DNA from 2 places in the Streptomyces sp. NPDC097640 genome. Region 1 is predicted to be linked to the other one. Evidence: predicted binding sites of a transcription regulator. Region 1 holds the regulator's gene; the other holds the start of a gene.
The links. The regulator HspR, encoded in region 1, represses chaperone genes until heat shock. The targets are predictions, from matches to a motif close to TTGAGNNNNNNNNNCTCAA.

Region 1 (10,156 bases):
GCCTGCTTGTTGGCCCTGGCGACCGTCGCGATCCGGTCGACCCTGGCCCCCGCCAGGCCGTGCTCAGCGAACTCGGCGGCAGCGGCGTCGAAGATCCGCCGTCTGGTGTCCTCCGCGTCATAGGCCATGAGCGAATTAAACCATCCGGTTGACTGCCCTCCGCCCAGGCAGCAGTATCGACCCCAGCAATAAAACAACCAGATGGTTTATTCGACCGACGGAAGGCCCTTCCTTGAACACTCCGACTCCCATCCCCGTTCGCTCGCCCCTGCCGAGCGCCCTCTCCGGCACCACCGCCGTCCTCATCGGCGGAAGCTCGGGCATCGGGCTGGCCGCGGGCGTCCTGCTGCGTTCGGTCGGCGCCCGCGTCGTACTGATCGGCCGCGACCCCGACCGACTCGGGGCCGCCGTCGCCCGGGTGCGCAGCGCGAGCCCGGCCGAGGACCCCGCCGAGGACCCCGACGACGCCGTACTGGGCGTGACCGGCGACGGCGGCGACGAGCGGACCCTTGCCGAGGCCTTCGACAGGGCGGGCCACGTCGACCACGCACTCCTCACCGCGGGCGGCCTCAGCGGCGCCGGCCCCCTGACCGGGCTGTCGGCGGACGACATCCGCACCACCTTCAACTCCCGCCTCTGGCCGGCCTTCGCAGCCGCCCGCGCGGCAGCGACCCGGCTTCCCGCGGGAGGCTCGCTCACATTCAGCTCGGGGATCCTCGTGGTCCGCCCCATGCCCGGAATGACCGCCCCGCTGTCGGTCGGCGGTGCCGTGGAGACCCTCACCAAGGCCCTCGCCGTGGAGCTCGCCCCCGCACGGCTGCGTGTGAACACCGTCCGCTTCGGCCGGATCGACACCCCGCTCCTGCGCTCGCTGCCGGGGCTGGACTCCGACGACGCGATCGCCGCCGCCGGATCGACCGCACCCCTCGGCCGCTTCGGCACCGCCGAAGAAGCCGCGGCCTCGGCCCTCTTCCTCATGGCCAACAACTACGTCACCGGCCAGGTCATCACCGTCGACGGCGGCGAGACGCTCACCTGACCCCGAACGGGACGGCGACACGCCGACTCAGGTGACGGGCCCGTCGCCGTCAGGGGACGGCGACGGCCACGCGGCGGAACTCGACGGACTCGATGGCGACGCCGGGTGTCGTCCAGCCGACGGCGGGCGGGGTGACCGCGCGGGCCTGCCGCTCGTCCTCGAACACGGTCATCGACCGGGTCGGGACATCACATGGCGCCACATGACACCAGGTGGCACCGCTTGACGCCATCCGGAGCCAAGCGGTGCCAAGCAGCGCCAAGCGGCGCCAAGCGGCGCCATTCCAGGCCCCTCAAAGCACATGAGCGCGCATGGCGCCACCATGGCCCAGGCCTCCACCTGCCACGTTTCCGCAGTTCAAGGCAGCCTTCCTCGAATCCACCCCACGCCAGGCATCACCGGGCCTTGCATGTGGCGCCACAGTGATGCCATGATGACGTCATGGACCTCACCCCGTATGTCGACACCCTCCGCCGCGAACTCGCGGTGGCCGCCGAAGCCGGCGGGGAGGACGCCCGCGAGCTGGCCGAGCGGCTCACCGCCCCCCTGGAGTCGGCGACCCGGCTGACCATGCTCAACGTGCTCTCCGCCGCGGTGGACGAGATCACCCGCGAGCTCGCCCCCGGCTCGGTCGACGTACGGCTGCGCGGGCTGGACCCCGACTTCGTGGTGACACTGCCGCCCGCCGAAAGCAGCGTCCCCGCGGAGCCGACCGCGCCCGCCGAACCGCTCAGCCCCCCGGCCCCGGCCGACGGTGACGAGGGTGGCACCGCCCGCGTCAATCTGCGGCTGCCGGCCCACCTCAAGGCCCGCGCCGAGGAGGCCGCGAGCCGCGAGGGCCTGTCGGTCAACGCGTGGCTGGTGCGGGCCGTGTCGGCCGCGGTCGACGGCGGCACCCGGCCCCGTACGACGACGAAGACCCACAGCGTCGGACAGAGCTTCACGGGCTGGGTGCGCTAGCCGCGCCGCCCGCCCGCCCGCACCACTTCACTCACACACCACGTCCCACCAGCAGGGACGCCACCAAGACCCAAGAGGACGGGACAGCCATGCCTTCTTTCGACACTCCCGAAGCGATCTCCGTCACCGCCCACGTGGAGGCCGGCTCGATCCGCTTCACCGCGAGCGACCGCATCGACACCGTCGTCGAGGTGCAGCCCCGCGACCCGAAGAAGGACCGGGACGTGCGCGCCGCCGAGCAGGCCGAGGTCACGTACGCGAGCGGCACCCTGACCGTCAGGACCCCCAAGCACCGCAGTTCGCTTCGCCGCCCCGGCGTCGTCGATGTGACGGTCGAACTGCCCACGGGCTCACGCATCGACATGACCGGTGCCTGGGCCCAGGTGCTCGGCGAGGGCCGGCTCGGCGAGGCCCGGGTGAAGACCTCGGCCGGTGACGTCCGCCTCGACACCACCGGGCCACTGAAGCTGACCGCCTCCCACGGCTCGATCACCGTCGACCGGATCGAGGGCATGGCCGAGATCACCACCAGCACCGGCAGCGTGCGCGTCGGCTTCGTCGACGGCTCCGCCGTCCTGAAGAACTCGCACGGTTCCACGACCGTCGGGGCCGCGAGCGGCGACCTGCGGGTGAGCGGCGCCCACGGCGCCATCGACATCGCGCGCGCCGAGGGCTCGGTCGTCGCCACCACCGCCCACGGCACCCTGCGCGTCGCCGACGTGGCCCGTGGCACCGTCCAGTTGGAGACCTCCTTCGGCTCCATCGAGGTCGGCATCCGCGAGGGCACGGCCGCCTGGATCGACGCCAGCTCCGGCTCCGGGCAGGTGCGCAACACGCTCACCGCCTCCGAGAGCCCGGAGAAGGCCGAGGACACCGTCGAGGTCCGCGCCCGCACCCGGTACGGCAACATCGATGTCCTCCGCGCCAAGGCCTGAGCACCGGCCCCGCCAACTCGCGCACTCCCCCCATCACTTCTGCCTTCGAATGGGAGGGCCTCATGCCTTCTTCTGTCATGTCCACATCCAGTCGGGGCGATGGTCCGCAGTCGCCGGCCGCCATCTCCACCGTCGGTCTGCGCAAGTCGTACGGCGACAAGACCGTCCTCGACGGCATCGATCTGCACATCCCGGCCGGGTCCGTGTTCGCGCTGCTCGGGCCCAACGGCGCCGGCAAGACCACCGCCGTGAAGATCCTCTCCACGCTCATCTCAGCCGACGGCGGGCAGGCTCAGGTCGCGGGCCACGACCTCGCCACGTCACCGGACGGGGTGCGTGCCGCGATCGGTGTCACCGGGCAGTTCTCGGCCGTCGACGGCCTGATCACCGGCGAGGAGAACATGCTCCTCATGGCCGACCTGCACCACCTGTCCAAGCGCGAGGGGCGGCGGGTTGCCGCCGAACTGCTGGAGCGCTTCGACCTGGTCGAGGCCGCGAAGAAGCCCGCCTCCACCTACTCCGGCGGCATGAAACGCCGCCTGGATATTGCCATGACCCTGGTCGGCAACCCACGCATCATCTTCCTCGACGAACCCACCACCGGCCTCGACCCACGCTCCCGCCACAACATGTGGCAGATCATCCGCGAACTCGTCACCGACGGCGTCACCGTCTTCCTCACCACCCAATACCTGGATGAGGCCGATGAACTCGCCAACCGCATCGCCGTCCTGAACGACGGCAAGATCGCCGCCGAAGGCACTGCGGAGGAGCTGAAGCGACTGATCCCCGGCGGACACATCCGGCTCCGCTTCACCGACCCCGGCGCGTATCAGTCCGCCGCCACCACGCTCCGCGAGGCCACCCGGGACGACGAGGCGCTGTCGCTCCAGATCCCCAGCGACGGCAGCCAACGCGAACTGCGCTCCATCCTCGACTGGCTCGACACCGCCGGCATCGAAGCCGACGAACTCACCGTCCACACCCCCGACCTCGACGACGTCTTCTTCGCCCTCACCGGCACCACCACCATCCCCAACCAGCCCAAGGAGACAGTCCGATGAGCGCCCTCTCCGTCGCCGTGCGCGACTCGTCGACGATGCTGCGGCGCAACCTCCTGCACGCGCGGCGCTACCCGTCGATGACCCTGAATCTGCTGCTGACGCCGATCATGATGCTGCTGCTGTTCGTCTACATCTTCGGCGACACCATGAGCGCGGGCATCGGCGGCGGCGCCGACCGCTCCGCATACATCGCCTATCTCGTCCCCGGGCTCCTGCTGATGACGATCGGCAGCACCACCATCGGCACCGCCGTCTCCGTCTCCATGGACATGACCGAGGGCATCATCGCCCGCTTCCGCACCATGGCCATCCACCGCGGCTCCATACTCATCGGCCACGTCATCGGCAGCGTCCTCCAAGCCATCGCCAGCGTGATCCTCGTCGGCGCCGTCGGCGTGGCCATCGGCTTCCGCTCCACCAACGCCACCCTCCTGAACTGGCTCGCGGCAATCGGTCTCCTCGCACTGTTCGCCCTGGCACTCACCTGGATCGCCGTCGGCATGGGCATGGTCAGCCCCAGCGCCGAAGCCGCCAGCAACAACGCCATGCCACTGATCTTCCTCCCCCTCATCTCCAGCACCTTCGTCCCCATCGACGCCATGCCGGGGTGGTTCCAGCCCATCGCCGAGTACCAGCCCTTCACCCCCACCATCGAGACCATCCGCGGACTCCTCCTCGGCACCGACATCGGCAACAACTGGTGGATCAGCATCACCTGGTGCCTGGCCCTGACAGCCCTCGGCTACCGCTGGTCGAAGGCCGCGTTCAACCGCGACCCGAAGTAGCCGAGGACAACGCCCTCACGCCGACAGAAAGCGGCCCGGTGACCGACGGATCGGTCACCGGGCCGCTTGGGCTTGGCCCGCGCTGCCGCATCACCGCAAGTGGTCGAACTCCCCCGCCTTGGTTGCCCGGATGAAGGCCGCGAGCGGACGCGGGGCCGTGCGTATGGCTGTGCCGGGGGCTTCGCTCTCGCGCAGATGTATCGCGCCGTCGGCGGCGGCGACTTCCAGGCATTCGTTGTTCACCCCGTTGCCGGAGAAGCTTGACTTGCGCCAGGGGATGTCGTGCATGTTCAACCCTTCAGAGTTCTCGTCCGATGCGGTGAATGAAGTCTCGCGATTCCTCAGAGTTGAGCGCCACCTGCTCTGCAACGCTCAGGCGGTGCCGGTAATGCTCCAGTTGCGCTTCCCCGTCCAGGAAGGCACTGCCGTGGACCTGATCGATCTGCACCGTGTCCAGTCTGGGCAGTGGCCCCGTCGCGTAGAGCACGGAGTCCCCCATGCCCGCGAAACCCTCGGCAGCGAAGGGAATCACTCGCACGGTGACACCGGGTAGTTCGGACGTTTCCAGGATGTACTCCAACTGCTCCCGCGCAACCCTTCGGTCGCCGACCTTCATGCGCAGAGCCGCCTCGTGGATGGTTGCCGTGTACTCCGGCGGATCGTCACGGTCGAGCACTTCTCGGCGCCGCAGCCGGAAGTCGATCAGCTCCTCGACGTGGTCCGAGACCGGCGATCGCGCGTAGGTGAACAGCGCCCGCATATGGGATTCCGCCTGGAGCAGCCCAGGGATGTGGACGACTCGCAGCGTCCGCATCGCATGGGCATGCCACTCCAGGGCAGCGATGTCCAGCAAGGCCGACTCGAGCAAGCCCCGGTAGCCCTCCCACCACCCCCGTACGCGCTCGGCTGCCATGGCGGTCAGCGCGTCGACCAGCTCGCCGTCCGTGCAGCGGTAGTTGTCAGCCAGCCGTCGCAGCCGTTCCTCACTGACGCCGATACGCCCGGCCTCGATATGGCTGATCTGGATGGGGCCGGTGCCCATAACCCAGCGCCTCGGTGATCCCGCCGTCACGTACCCGCATGATGTTCACGCCGAGCACCGACGCCGCATGGCCCTCGCCGAACGTGGCCTCGCCGTCGACTGCGCCGTCACGTCACACGCGGGCCGGTGATGTCCTCCGTGATCGCGAAGCCCTTCACCGGACCCTCCGGGATCTGCACCTCGGTGCCGTACGGCACGCGGATGGCGGCGGCGTACGTTTCCTCGCCGGGGGAGGGGGAGGTCAGCACGGTCACCGTGCCGTGGTTGTCGTGGTCGTCGATCAGGACGTAGACGGGGATCCCCGCACGCGCATAGGCGCGGCGCTTGCGGACCCGGTCGCGCTGCTGGTTCTCGTGGCCGGGGGAGACGACTTCGACGACGAGCTTCACGGCGGAGGCGGCGAAGCCCAGGCCGTCCTCGGTGAGGAACTCCTCGTCGTCCTCGGGCGCCACGAACAGGTCGGGGACCCACGCCTTGCGCCCGTGGATGACGTTCCAGTCGTGGTGCACCGCGAATTCGCTGCCCTCCAGGTGCCTTTCCAAGGCCCGCCGCAGGCGGTTGATGACACGGGCGTGGCTGGAACGTCCGGTGGGCGACACCTCGATGAACCCCTCGACAATCTCCGCGTGAAAGCCCTCGGGGAGTTCCAGGGACTTCCACGCCTGCCACAGGGCCTCGTCCAGTTCAAGACAGGGCATGTCTTCAGGCACCTCCATCGTCGTAGGCGCCTCGTGGGCGAGAGCGGTCATGGCGCAGCACCTCCTCCTCAAGTGTGGGCCAGCAACGTCCGTGCGGCACGGACAACGCCGTCACGCTGGCAGAAAAGAGGCCCGGTGACCGACGGATCGGTCACCGGGCCACTCGATGGGGTGAGCGTGGCGAGGCCGGGGCGCAACGCGCGGCCGCTACTCCGAGCGCTTGGGCTTGGGACGCCACACCACCAGCGCGCTGGTCTGCCGGACCTGGTCGTAGGGGACCAGGTCGCGGCGGTAGGAGGCGTGGACCGCGGCCTCGCGCTGCTGCATCGCCGCGGCCGCGCCCTCGACCGCGGACTGGAGTTCGGCGACGCGCTCCTGGAGGGCGGCGACCTGGTTCTCCAGTTCGATGATGCGCTTGATGCCGGCGAGGTTGATGCCCTCGTCCTGGGAGAGCTGCTGCACCTGGCGGAGCAGCTGGATGTCGCGGGCCGAGTAGCGGCGCCCGCGGCCGGCCGTGCGGTCGGGGGAGACCAGGCCCAGCCGGTCGTACTGGCGCAGGGTCTGGGGGTGCAGCCCGGAGAGCTGAGCGGCGACCGAGATGACGTACACCGGCGACTCGTCGGTCAGCTCGTACGGGTTGCGGCTCCTGCCTCCGAGCCCAGACGTCTCCATCGGGTCACGCTCCCTTCGCGGACTGGAACAGCTCCGCCCGCGGGTCCTCCCCCGCGGTCGCCTCCCGGTACGACTCCAGCGCCTCGCGCGCCTTGTCGCTGAGGTCCTTGGGGACGGTGACCTCGACGGTGACCAGCAGGTCGCCGCGGGTGCCGTCCTTGCGCACCGCGCCCTTGCCGCGGGCGCGCATCGTGCGGCCGTTGGGCGTGCCGGCCGGCAGCTTCAGGGTGACCGGAGGGCCGCCGAGCGTCGGGACCTTGATCTCGCCGCCGAGTGCCGCCTCCGGGAGGGTGACGGGCACGGTGACGGTGAGGTTGTCGCCCTTGCGGCCGAAGACCGGGTGGGGGTCCACATGGACCACCACATACAGATCGCCGGCCGGCCCGCCGGTCTCGCCCGGGGCGCCCTTGCCGCGCAGCCGGATCCGCTGGCCGTCGCTGACGCCCGCGGGGATCCGGACCTGCATGGTGCGGGCGCTGCGGGCACGGCCGCTGCCCTTGCAGGTCTCGCAGGGGTTCTGCGCTATCAGGCCGCGGCCCCGGCAGTCCACGCACGGATCGGTGAGCGAGAAGCCGCCCCCGCCGCCGCGGCTGACCTGCCCGGTGCCGACGCAGGTCGGGCACACCCGCGGGGTGCCGTTCTTGTCGCCGGTGCCCGAGCACGCCTTGCACGGAGCCTGGCTGGACATCCGCAGCGGGACCGTGGCCCCCTCCACCGCCTCGGTGAAGCTCAGCGTCACCTCGGACTCGATGTCCTGGCCGCGGCGCGGCTGGGCACGGGTGGAGGTGCCACGGTTGAAGAGGCCGCCGAAGACGTCCCCGAGGCCGCCACCGAAGCCGCCCGCGCCACCGGCTCCGCCCCCGGGCTGGGCGCCGCCGAAGAGGTCGCCCAGATCGAAGTTGAAGTTGCCGGTGCCGCCCGCGCCCGGCCCCGGGCGGAAGCCGCCGTTGCCGAACAGGGCGCGCGCCTCGTCGTACTCCTTGCGGCGCTTGGGGTCGCCCAGGACGTCGTTCGCCTCGGAGATCTCCTTGAAGCGCTCCTCGGCCTTGGCGTCGCCCTTGTTGGCGTCCGGGTGGAACTCGCGGGCGAGCTTCCGGTACGCCTTCTTGATCTCCGCCTCGGTGGCGTCCTTGGGGACGCCGAGGACTTTGTAGTAGTCCTTCTCGACGAAGTCCTTGGTGCTCATCCTCGACGTCCCTCCTCTCCTGCCACCGCTGTCACGTCAGCCACGTCATCAACGTCAGCCCTCTTCCGGGCCACCGCTCTCCTCGTCCGGCGTCTCGTCCCCCTTGGGCTGGGCGCCCGGCTGGGGCTCGGCGACCGCGACCCGCGCCGGGCGGATCGTACGCTCGCCGATTCGATACCCCGGCTGCAGAATCTGCACGCACGTGGTTTCGGTGACGTCCGGCGCATACGAGTGCATCAGCGCCTCGTGCACCAGCGGGTCGAAGGGCTCGCCCTCCGCGCCGAACTGCTGAAGGCCCATCTTGGACGCGGTCGTCTCCAGCGACTCGGCGACGGACTTGAAGCCGCCGACGAGCTCACCGTGGTCACGAGCGCGGCCGATGTCGTCGAGCACGGGCAGCAGCTCGGTCAGGAGGTTCGCCACGGCGATCTCCTTGACCGTCACCCGGTCCCGCTCGACCCGGCGTCGATAGTTCTGGTACTCCGCCTGGAGCCGCTGGAGGTCTGCCGTCCGCTCGCCCAGCGCCGTACGGACCTGGTCCAGCTGGGCCTGGATGGCCACCTGCTCGAGGTCCCCTGCCTGGGCCTCCGGGCCCGCCTTGTCGGCGGACCCGGCGGCACCCTTGGCCGCATCGTCAGGGGTCTGTGCGGCCTCGGAGGGGACGTCGGGCTGCTCCTCGAAGCCCGGGGTCTCCTCCGTCACGCGGCACCACCCCGACCCTTGTCGCTCTTCTCGTCGTCCACGATCTCGGCGTCCACGACGTCGTCGTCGGCCTTGGCCTGGCCGTCACCGGCGGCCGCGCCCGCGGCACCGGGCGCGCCCGCGCCGTCCGCCTGGGCGTTGGCGTACAGCGCCTGGCCCAGCTTCTGGCTGACGGTCGCGACCTTCTCGGTGGCGGTGCGGATCTCGGCGGTGTCGTCGCCCTTGAGCTTCTCCTTCAGCTCGCCGAGCGCGGTCTCGACCTCGGTCTTGACGTCGCCGGGGACCTTGTCCTCGTTGTCCTTGAGGAACTTCTCGGTCTGGTAGACCAGCTGCTCGGCCTGGTTGCGGGTCTCGGCGGACTCGCGGCGCTTGTGGTCCTCCTCCGCGTACTGGTCGGCCTCGCGCATCATGCGGTCGATGTCGTCCTTCGGCAGCGCGGAGCCGCCGGTGACGGTCATCTTCTGCTCCTTGCCGGTGCCGAGGTCCTTGGCGCCGACGTGCATGATCCCGTTGGCGTCGATGTCGAAGGTGACCTCGATCTGCGGCACGCCGCGCGGGGCCGGCGGCAGGCCGGTCAGCTCGAACATGCCGAGCTTCTTGTTGTACGCCGCGATCTCGCGCTCGCCCTGGTAGACCTGGATCTGCACGGACGGCTGGTTGTCCTCGGCCGTGGTGAAGATCTCCGAGCGCTTGGTCGGAATGGTCGTGTTGCGCTCGATCAGCTTGGTCATGATGCCGCCCTTGGTCTCGATACCGAGGGACAGCGGGGTGACGTCCAGCAGCAGGACGTCCTTGACCTCACCCTTGAGGACACCGGCCTGGAGCGAGGCGCCGATGGCGACGACCTCGTCCGGGTTGACGCCCTTGTTGGCCTCCTTGCCGCCGGTCAGCTCCTTGACGAGCTCGGCGACGGCCGGCATCCGGGTCGAGCCGCCGACCAGGACCACGTGGTCGATCTCGGAGAGCGCGATGCCCGCGTCCTTGATCACGTTGCGGAAGGGGACCTTGCAGCGCTCGAGCAGGTCGCTGGTCAGCTGCTGGAACTGGGCGCGGGTGAGCTTCTCGTCCAGGTG
Region 2 (10,156 bases), on a different contig from region 1:
GCAGTACAACGGGTCATACAACGTCGGCATGATCCGCGGCTCGTACCACTTCGCCCTGCCGGACAACTCCACCGGCGCGGCGCAGGCCAGGTACTTCGTCAGCAACGGCGGTGGCTGGTCCAAGGACGGCAAGACGCTCCCCGGCGCGCTCGACATGGAGTACAACCCGTACGGCGCCACCTGCTACGGCAAGAGCGCCAGCGCGATGGTCACCTGGATCAAGGACTTCACCAACACCTACAAGTCCCTGACCGGCCGCGACCCGGTGATCTACACCTCGACCAGCTGGTGGAAGAGCTGCACGGGCAACTCCAGCGCCTTCGGCAGCATCAACCCGCTGTGGATCCCGCGCTACGGCTCCTCCGTCGGTGAACTCCCGGCGGGCTGGGACTTCCACACCATCTGGCAGTACACCTCGTCGGGCGCGACGGTCGGCGACCACAACCAGTTCAACGGCGCCCTGGACCGTCTCCAGGCCCTCGCCAACGGCTGACGCCCCCCGCGGCCCCACCCTCGGCGCTTCCGCCCTCCGGCGCACGGACCCCGCTGTCCGTGCGCCGGGGGGCGACGGGCTTTCAGCCCGTTTCAGTCCCGGGGGAATCCGTCGGTGGCCAGAACCAGGTCGACCACCGTGCCGGTCAGATCGACCGGCAATCCGAACGCGAGAGTCGACTCGCGCAGGTAATCGTCGCCCTTGGGCTCGGTGAAGACATGGCACTTGCCGGTGTACGGATCAGCGATCAAATAGACCGCGACACCGGCCGCTGCATAGGCCCGCTTCTTCGGCCCGAAGTCGTTCGCCGCCGTGTCCTTGGAAATCACCTCGGCCACGAACTCGATGTCTTCCCTGCGCCAACGTCCTCGGGCGGTCTTCTCGGCATCCTGGGAAAGCTTGACGACATCCGGGGCGAAGCCGTTGTTGTGCCCGGGAAAGTCGATGCGCACGTCTGACAGCACCTTCACGTCCATCCCGAAGCGGTCTTCGAAAGCACGCACGATCCTCCGGATGACATGCCAGTGCACGTCCCGCTGCGGCGACATGAAGACGCCCCCCTCGACGATCTCAACCTTGTAGCCCTCGGGGACGTGGATCCGCTCCAGCCAGTCGAACAGCTCGTCCAGGCTGAGTTCGTCGCTGTCGGCCATCTCGATCCTGTCGGTCAGCTCGATGGTCACCGTGCGCTCCTCCCCGCTGCCGCGTTATCGCGTGCAGCCGCGCAGTACAACGATACGACGGCCCTCACGACACGCGTGGCCCGGAACTCCCGTGCGAACGGGAGCTCCGGGCCGGCGTACCGGTGGCGTCCGTCACGCCGCCACCGGGACCTCCGGGGCGGCCGGGGTGGCCGCCGGGGTGAGGGCCAGTTCCAGGACGCGGCGGACGTCCGAGACCGGGTGGACGTCGAGCTTGGCCAGGACCTCGGCGGGGACGTCGTCCAGGTCGGGCTCGTTGCGCTTGGGGATGATCACGGTGGTCACCCCGGCGCGGTGCGCCGCCAGCAGCTTCTGCTTGACGCCGCCGATCGGCAGCACCCGCCCGGTCAGCGAGACCTCGCCGGTCATCGCCACGTCCGGGCGCACCTGGCGGCCGGAGAGCAGCGAGGCCAGGGCCGTGGTCATGGTGATGCCCGCGCTCGGGCCGTCCTTGGGCACCGCGCCCGCCGGGACGTGCAGGTGGACGCCGCGCTCCTTCAGGTCACCGACCGGAAGCTCCAGCTCCGCGCCGTGCGAGCGGAGGAAGGACAGCGCGATCTGCGCGGACTCCTTCATCACGTCGCCCAGCTGGCCGGTGAGGGTCAGCCCCGCGCCGCCCGTCTCCGGGTCTGCCAGCGACGCCTCGACGAACAGCACGTCCCCGCCCGCGCCGGTGACCGCGAGCCCGGTCGCCACGCCCGGCACGGCGGTGCGCCGCTCGGCCGGGTCCTGGGCGGACTCGGGGGTGTGGTGCGGGCGGCCGATCAGCGGCCGCAGCTCGTCGGCGCCGATCGTGAAGGGCAGCTTCCGCTCGCCCAGCTCGTGCTGGGCCGCCACCTTGCGGAGCAGCCGCGCGATGGACCGCTCCAGGGTGCGTACGCCCGCCTCGCGGGTGTACTCGGCGGCCAGCCTGCGCAGCGCGTCCTCGGCCAGGGTCACCTCGCCCGGCTCCAGGCCGGCCCGCTCCAGCTGCCGCGGCAGCAGGTGGTCGCGGGCGATGGTGACCTTCTCGTCCTCGGTGTAGCCGTCCAGGCGCACCAGCTCCATGCGGTCGAGCAGCGCCTCGGGGATGGCCTCCAGGACGTTGGCCGTCGCGAGGAAGACCACGTCGCTCAGGTCGAGCTCGACCTCCAGGTAGTGGTCGCGGAAGGTGTGGTTCTGCGCCGGGTCCAGGACCTCCAGCAGGGCCGCGGCGGGGTCGCCGCGGTAGTCGGAGCCGACCTTGTCGATCTCGTCGAGGAGGACGACCGGGTTCATCGAGCCCGCCTCCTTGATGGCGCGCACGACCCGGCCGGGCAGCGCGCCGACGTAGGTACGCCGGTGGCCGCGGATCTCCGCCTCGTCGCGGACGCCGCCGAGCGCGACGCGCACGAACTTGCGCCCCATCGCGCGGGCGACCGACTCGCCGAGCGAGGTCTTGCCGACGCCGGGCGGGCCGACCAGGGCCAGCACCGCGCCGCCCCGCCGGCCGCCGACCACGCCAAGTCCCCGGTCGGCGCGGCGCTTGCGCACCGCCAGGTACTCGGTGATCCGCTCCTTGACGTCCTCCAGGCCCGCGTGGTCCGCGTCGAGCACGGCCTTGGCGCCGGTGATGTCGTACGCGTCCTCGGTGCGCTCGTTCCAGGGCAGCTCCAGGACGGTGTCCAGCCAGGTGCGGATCCAGCTGCCCTCGGGGCTCTGGTCGGAGGACCGCTCCAGCTTGTCGACCTCCTTGAGCGCGGCCTCCCGCACCTTCTCGGGAAGGTCGGCCGCCTCCACCCGGGCCCGGTAGTCGCCGGACTCGTCCTCCGGGTCGCCGTTGAGCTCGGCCAGCTCCTTGCGGACCGCCTCCAGCTGCCGCCGCAGCAGGAACTCGCGCTGCTGCTTGTCGACGCCCTCCTGGACGTCCTTGGCGATCGACTCGGCGACGTCCTGCTCGGCGAGGTGGTCGCTCAGCCAGCCCAGGGCCAGCTTCAGCCGCGCCACCGGGTCGGCCGTCTCCAGCAGCTCCACGCGCTGCTGGATGGAGAGGAACGGCGAGTAGCCGGAGTTGTCGGCCAGCTGGCCGACGTCGTCGATCTGCTGCACCCGGTCCACGACCTGCCAGGCGCCGCGCTTGCGCAGCCAGCTGGCGGCCAGGGCCTTGTACTCCTTCATCAGCTCGGTGACGGAGCCGGGCAGCGGGTCCGGGACGATCTCCTCGACCTGGGTGCCCTCCACCCACAGCGCGGCGCCGGGACCGGTGGTCCCCGCCCCTATCCGCACCCGGCGCACACCGCGGATCAGCGCGCCCGGGTCGCCGTCGGAGAGCCGGCCCACCTGCTCGATCGTGCCGAGCGTGCCGATGCCCGCGTAGGTCCCGTCGACGCGCGGCACCAGCAGCACGCGCGGCTTGCCGCCGCCGCTGCCGCTTGATCGGGCGGCGGCCTGTGCGGCCTCCACCGCGGCTCGTACCTCACTGTCGGACAGGTCCAGCGGCACCACCATGCCGGGCAGCACCACCTCGTCGTCGAGGGGCAGCACGGGCAGAGTGAGCGGTGTGGACATCGAAGCCATGATCTCCCCTTCGGCAGGCAAGTTGAGCTATGCAGACTCAATGCCTGGAGGCCCGCCGATGTTCCCGGCCCGTTGTTCGCTCTGAGCGATCAGCCCGGAGGCCGGATATTTCGGAACCCTCACCGCCGCTTCTCGGTGTCCCCTTCGGCCGCCCCACGGTGCGCGCCGTGATGTGTCGCCCCCGCGCTCGTCGCCACGATGTGCGCAGGAGGTCCGAGATGGCATTCAGGATCAGCAAGGAATTCCACTTCTCCGCCAGTCATCGGCTGGACGGGCTGGCCGAGGGGCATCCGTGCGGCCGGCTGCACGGCCACAACTACGTCGTCGCACTCGAGCTCGCCGCGGGGCCGGACGGCCTGGACCCGACCGGCTTCGTCCGGGACTACGGCGACCTGTCCGCGTTCAGCCGGTGGCTGGACGACGACGTGGACCACCGTCACCTCAACGATCTGCTCACCGATCGCAATCCCTCGGCGGAGAACCTCGCGCGGTGGCTGTACGAGCGCTGGCTGCCGCGGTTCCCGGAGCTGAGTTCCGTACGCGTCAGCGAGACGCCCAAGACATGGGCGGAGTACCGGCCGTGACGCGGGCGGGGGCGGCCGCGGGCGCGGGCAGGGGCGTGGGCGGAGGAGGTGATGCCGCTGTGGAACCGAAACTCGTCGTGAACGAGATCTTCGGCCCCACCTGAGCGCCGTACAGGGAGAGGGGCCCTCGGCGGGGCAGCGCTGCGCCTTTCTGCGGCTGGGCGGCTGCAACCTGGCGTGCCGCTGGTGCGACACCCCGTACACCTGGGACTGGACCGGTGTCGGCGACTCCGGGGTGGCCTACCGCCCCCGTGACGAGCTGCACCCGACGCCCTGGCGCGAGGTGCTGGAGCGGCTGCGGGCGTACGAGGTCCCCATGATCGTCGTCTCCGGCGGGGAACCGCTCAGCCAGCAGGCCCGGCTGCTGCCGCTGCTGCGGGCGCTCATCGACACCGGCCATCGCGTGGAGATCGAGAGCAACGGCACCGTCGTACCGCTGCCCGAGCTGGCCCGCCTCGGCGTGCGCTTCAACATCTCGCCCAAGCTGGCGCACTCCGGCGACCGGGAGGAGCGCCGGCTCGTGCCGGAGGCCCTGGCCGCGCTGGCGGCCGTGCCCGGGACCGCGTTCAAGTTCGTCTGCCGGACGCGGGACGACCTCGACGAGGTGGCGTCCATCGTCGACCGGTACGGCACCACCCCGGTGTGGATCATGCCGGAGGGCCAGACGCCACACGAGGTGGACCGGCACATCGCAGCCCTCGGCGACGACGTGGTCGCCCGTGGCTGGAATCTGACGACCAGACTGCATGTCGCCGTATGGGGTGACAGGAGGGGTGTGTGACATGAGCAGTGGAGCAGTGGAGGTGAACGGGACGGCGGAGGACCGCGACCGGATGCCGGACCCGCTGGAGGACGTGGCGCGCCGGCTCCTCCTCGAAATCGGCGAGAACCCGGACCGCGAGGGCCTGAAGGAGACCCCGGCCCGGTTCGCCCGCTGGTGGCGGGAGTTCAGCAACTACGACCCGGGCGAGGTCGGCACCCTGTTCCCGCTGCGCAACCAGGGGCAGATCGTCATGGTCTCCGACATCAACCTGTGGTCGCTGTGCGAGCACCACCTGCTGCCGTTCTCCTGCGCCGTCACCATCGCGTACCGGCCCGAGGGCGATGTGCTGGGCCTGTCGAAGTTCGCCCGGATCGCCCACCGCCACGCGCACCGGCTCCAGGTGCAGGAGCGGCTGGTCCGGGACATCGCCGAGGAGATCACCGCGGTGACCGGATCCTCCGATGTCGCGGTGGTGGCCCGCGGCGAGCACCTGTGCATGAGCATGCGCGGCATCCGCACCCCGGCGCTCATGACGTCCTCGGTGTTCAACGGGATCTTCCAGGATCACGGGCCGGCCCGCCAGGAGCTCGTGGCCGCCATCTTCCACGGACGGTGACGACCACCGGACCCGCACGTCAGGCACCCATCACCCCTCGCTCAAGGAGTGCACATGGCTCTGCGTGAAATCCGCACCGGACTCAGCCTGGACGATGTGCTGCTGGTCCCGCGGCACACCTCGGTGGTGAGCCGCTCGGCGACACACCTGGGCACCGAACTCGCCGCCGGAATCGAGCTGAGCGTCCCGGTGCTGTCCGCGAACACCCCGTGGTGCACCGGCGCCCGGTTGGCCGAGGCGATGGCGCGCGGCGGCGGCCTCGGCGTGGTGCACCGCATGCAGACCGCCGAGGACCAGGCCGCCGAGGTCGCGGCGGTCAAGGCGGCCGCGCCGCCCGGGCCCGGCGGGCCACAGGACCCGGCGCGTCCGACGGTCGACGCCGACGGGCGGCTGAGGGTGGCCGCCGCGGTCGGGGTGACGGACGACTGTCTGCGACGGGCCGCCCTGCTCGTCGAGGCCGGCGCGGATGTGCTGGTCACCGATGTGGCACACGGCCACGCCGATTACGTGATCAAGTCCGTCGAGGAGCTGCGGTCCCGCTTCCCGGGCACCACCCTGATCGCCGGGAACGTGGCCACCGCGGCCGGCACCCGGGATCTGATCGAGGCCGGCGCGGACGCGGTCAAGGTCGGCATCGGGCCCGGCGGCATCTGCACCACCCGCATCGTCGCCGGCAGCGGAGTGCCCCAGCTCACCGCGGTCCTCGACTGTGCCGAGGAGGCCGATCGCAGCGGGATCCCGGTCATCGCCGACGGTGGCATCAAGGCGCCCGGCGACCTGGTCAAGGCCCTGGCGGCGGGCGCGCGTTCGGTGATGCTCGGCAGCGCCCTGGCCGGGGCCGACGAGAGCGAGGCGAAGCTGGTCGAGCACGAGGGGCGGCGCGCCAAGGTCAGCACGGGGTTCGTCACCTTCGGCATGCGGCTGACCCTCAAGCGGGCGCGCGGGGAGCAGGTGAGCCGCGAGGAGCTGGACGAGTACACCCCCGAAGGCGTCGAGGCGACCTTCGCGTACACCGGCTCCCTCGCCGCCACCCTGCGGCCCTTCCTCGGGGGCCTGCGGTCCGGCATGAGCTACTCCGGCGCGCACTCCCTGGCCGAGCTGCGCGAGCGGGCCGAGTTCATCCGGATCACCCCGGCCGGCATGGCCGAGAGCCGCCCGCACGCGCTCCAGCGCGCCGACCAGGTCCCCCTGGACTACGCCACGGAGGCCACTGGATGACCACCCCCCTGGACAGCGGGCGGTACGGCACCGACGAGATGCGCGCGCTCTTCACCGACCGGGCCCGCTATCAGTTCTTCGTGACGGTCGAGGGCGCGCTCGCCGAGGCGCAGGGCCGGCACGGGGTGCTCCCGGCCGAGGCGGCGGAGCACATCGCGCGGCAGGCCCGCGACCACGTCTGCGACCTGGACCGGATCGCCGAGATCGAGGCGATGAGCCGGCACGAACTCTTCGCCGTGGTGCAGGAGTTCGCGGGAGCGTGCGAGCCGTACGGGCGGTACGTCCATCACGGCGCGACCAGCAGCGACGTCCTCGACACCACCATGGCCCTCCAGCTGGACGCCGCGATCGGCATCCTGCGGACCCGGCTGACCGCCCTGATGGCGGCCCTGCGCGACCGGATCGCCGCCGACGGGGATCAGGTGATGATCGGCCGCACCCATGGCCAGCACGCCCAGCCCATCACGCTCGGCTTCAAGCTGGCCATCGCGCTGGACCAGCTGACGCGCTGCCTGGCGCGGCTGGACGGGCTGCGGGACCGGGCCGTGATGGGCAAGGTGGCCGGCGCGGTCGGTTCCCTCGGCGGCCTGGGGCCGTCCGGGGTGCCCGTACAACACGAAGCGCTGGAGCGGCTCGGGCTGCCGGAGCCGCGGATCTGTGCCCAGGCCGTGGCCCGCGACCGGTACGCGGAGTTCGTGTGCTGGGCCGCCCTGACCGCCGCCTGCCTGGACAACCTGGCCACCGAGATCCGCAACCTTCAGCGCACCGAGATCGGCGAACTCGCCGAGTCCTTCGCCGAGGGCGACCAGATCGGCAGCTCGGCCATGCCGCACAAGCGCAACCCGGTCCGCAGCGAGCGGATCTGCTCGCTCGCCAGGCTGCTGCGCTCCGCGGTCGGCCCGGCCCTGGAGAACGTGGTCACCTGGCACGAGCGGGACCTGGCCAACTCGGCCAACGAGCGGTTCACCCTTCCCGAGAGCTGTGTGCTGCTCGACGAGATGCTGACCACCGCCACCGCGGTCGTCCGCGACCTGCGGGTCTTCCCCGACCGGATGGCGGAGAACCTGGCCCTGTCCCGCAACGCGCACCTCAGCGAGGCCGTCCTGCTCGCCCTGGTCGCGGGCGGCATGGACCGGCTGGCCGGCTACCGGCTGTTGCAGGAGGCCAGCTCGGCGGCCGCCCGGGACCGGCGCGACCTGCTCGCCGTGCTGGGCGAGGACCCGCGGGTCACCGCCGTCGTCCCGGCCTCGGAGCTGGCCTCCCTGGCGAAGGCCGCGGCCGACGTCGGGGCGTGTGCGGATCTCGCGCGCGAGACGGTATCGCGCGCCGAAGCGGCGATGCGCAACTCCGGATCAGGAGGACGGACATGACCTGCACGATCGTGGTGGGCGGTCAGTGGGGCGACGAGGCCAAGGGCAAGATCTCCAGCTATCTGGCGCTGCGTGACGACCCCGGCGTCGCGGTCCGCGCCGGGCTCGGCCCCGGCGCCGGACACACCGTGGTGCACGGCGGGCGGACCCTGCGGCTGCGGCAGGTGCCCAGCGCCGTGGTCAACCCCCGCACCCGGCTGCTCCTCGGCGCCGGCGTGCTCATCCGCCCCGAAGTGCTGCTGCGGGAGATCAAGGAGACCGGGGTCGGCGACCGCATCGGCGTCGACCACCGCGCCACCGTCATCGAACCCGGGCACGTCGAGGCCGAACAGGCCGACGCCGGGCTCCGCGACACGGTGCGCTCCACCGGCAGCGGGCATGGCCCGGCCCTCGCCGCCCGGGCCATGCGCGCGGCGCGCCGCGCGCAGGACGTGGCCGAACTCGCCCCGTATCTCACCGATGTGGCCGCCGAGGTGAACGCGGCGGTCGACGCCGGGGACGGGGTCCAGGTCGAGGGCACCAACGGGTTCGGCCTGTCCGTGCTGTACGGCAGCTACCCGTACACCGTCGGCAAGGACTCCACCGCGAGCACCGCCGCGGCCGACGTGGGCCTGGGGCCGCTCGCCGTCGACGAGGTGGTCCTGGTGTTCCGGGCCTACCCCACCCGGGTCGGCGCCGGCCCCTTCCCCACCGAGATCCCCGAGGAGGAGGCGGAGCGGCGCGGGATCGTGGAGTACGGCACGGTCACCGGGCGGCGCCGGCGCACCGGCACCTTCGACCTGGACCAGGCGCGGGAGGCCGTCCGGATCAACCGGCCGTCGCGGCTGGCGCTCACCTTCCTGGACCATGTGACCCCCGACGCCCTCGGCGTGCGCGGCGGGGCGCTGCCCGCGGAGGCCGCCGCGTTCGTCCGCCACGTCGAGAAGGGCCTGGGGCGGCCCGTGGATCTGATCGGCACCGGCCCCGCCAGCGACGACCTCATCGACCGATGGACGGCACAAGGAGGAGAACGATGAACGCGACCCCCACCTGGCGGCGCGCCAATCTGCTCACCATCGGCTGGTCCGAGATGGGCCGGATGCTGACCGGCCTGGCCCACGACATCAAGGAGAGCGGCTTCGCCCCCACGGTCATCGTGGGCATCGCCCGCGGCGGACTGCCGCCCGCCGTCACCCTGTCCAACCTGCTGGGGGTGACCGACTTCCGGATCCTGGGTATCCCCCGCAACACGACCAATTCCCGCTACAGCGAGAGAGGCGAGGCGGTGCTCGACTACATCACCCCGCAGCGCCCCGTGACCGGCGCCGACGTACTGATCGTCGACGACATCATGGGCGACGGCGGCACCATGGCACTGGCCGTGGACACCATCCGCGGGCTGGGTGCCGCGGAGATCCGCACGGCCGTGGTGGTGCGCAACGTGGGATCGCGGGGGCGCGCCGACTTCCAGGCCGTCGAGGTCGACGACTGGACGGTCTTCCCGTGGGAACTGCCGCCGGGGGCCGGGGACTCCACCACCGTCCTCGCGGCGCCGCGGTGAACCCCGGCACCACGGTCATCCTGGACCGGGACGGCACCCTCCTCGACTTCTACGAGATGTTCCACCAGTTCGTGCTCGATCTGCACCGCGATGAGCGGGTCTCGCCGCCGCCGCGCGAGGTGGTGCTCGGATACGCGTACTGGAAGGCCATCACCAGCGGCAGTCTGCACATCGGCGGGGTGCGGGTCCTGGACCGGGTGGACGATGTGGCCCACCGCTATATGGCACACGGCACGCTCTACGAGGGTGCCGTGCCCGCGATCACCGCCCTGTTCGGCGCGGGGGTCCGGCTGGCGCTGGTGAGTTCCTGGGTCGGCACCGCGCCGACGGTCGAAC

Region 2: lon (endopeptidase La) is a predicted target of HspR. The motif match lies at 3,752-3,770, and genes of this name have one in related genera.

The regions. Positions count from the first base shown of each region.
Region 1 is NZ_JBEOSB010000029.1:122,217-132,372, reverse strand. Features, by position in the region: gene ABTY62_RS36460 (TetR/AcrR family transcriptional regulator) at 1-128, opposite strand, end outside; gene ABTY62_RS36455 (SDR family oxidoreductase) at 233-1,039, shown strand; gene ABTY62_RS36450 (hypothetical protein) at 1,089-1,211, opposite strand; gene ABTY62_RS36445 (hypothetical protein) at 1,481-1,999, shown strand; gene ABTY62_RS36440 (DUF4097 family beta strand repeat-containing protein) at 2,089-2,934, shown strand; gene ABTY62_RS36435 (ATP-binding cassette domain-containing protein) at 2,997-3,998, shown strand; gene ABTY62_RS36430 (ABC transporter permease) at 3,995-4,783, shown strand; gene ABTY62_RS36425 (DUF397 domain-containing protein) at 4,874-5,071, opposite strand; gene ABTY62_RS36420 (DUF5753 domain-containing protein) at 5,082-5,825, opposite strand; gene ABTY62_RS36415 (Uma2 family endonuclease) at 5,933-6,574, opposite strand; gene ABTY62_RS36410 (heat shock protein transcriptional repressor HspR) at 6,731-7,195, opposite strand; gene dnaJ (molecular chaperone DnaJ) at 7,200-8,381, opposite strand; gene grpE (nucleotide exchange factor GrpE) at 8,436-9,083, opposite strand; gene dnaK (molecular chaperone DnaK) at 9,080-10,156, opposite strand, start outside.
Region 2 is NZ_JBEOSB010000008.1:327,975-338,130, reverse strand. Features, by position in the region: gene ABTY62_RS15450 (lysozyme) at 1-493, shown strand, start outside; gene ABTY62_RS15445 (Uma2 family endonuclease) at 586-1,176, opposite strand; gene lon (endopeptidase La) at 1,309-3,729, opposite strand; gene ABTY62_RS15435 (6-pyruvoyl trahydropterin synthase family protein) at 3,948-4,313, shown strand; gene ABTY62_RS15430 (7-carboxy-7-deazaguanine synthase QueE) at 4,414-5,094, shown strand; gene folE (GTP cyclohydrolase I) at 5,096-5,692, shown strand; gene guaB (IMP dehydrogenase) at 5,747-6,910, shown strand; gene purB (adenylosuccinate lyase) at 6,907-8,280, shown strand; gene ABTY62_RS15410 (adenylosuccinate synthetase) at 8,277-9,296, shown strand; gene ABTY62_RS15405 (phosphoribosyltransferase) at 9,293-9,820, shown strand; gene ABTY62_RS15400 (HAD family hydrolase) at 9,817-10,156, shown strand, end outside.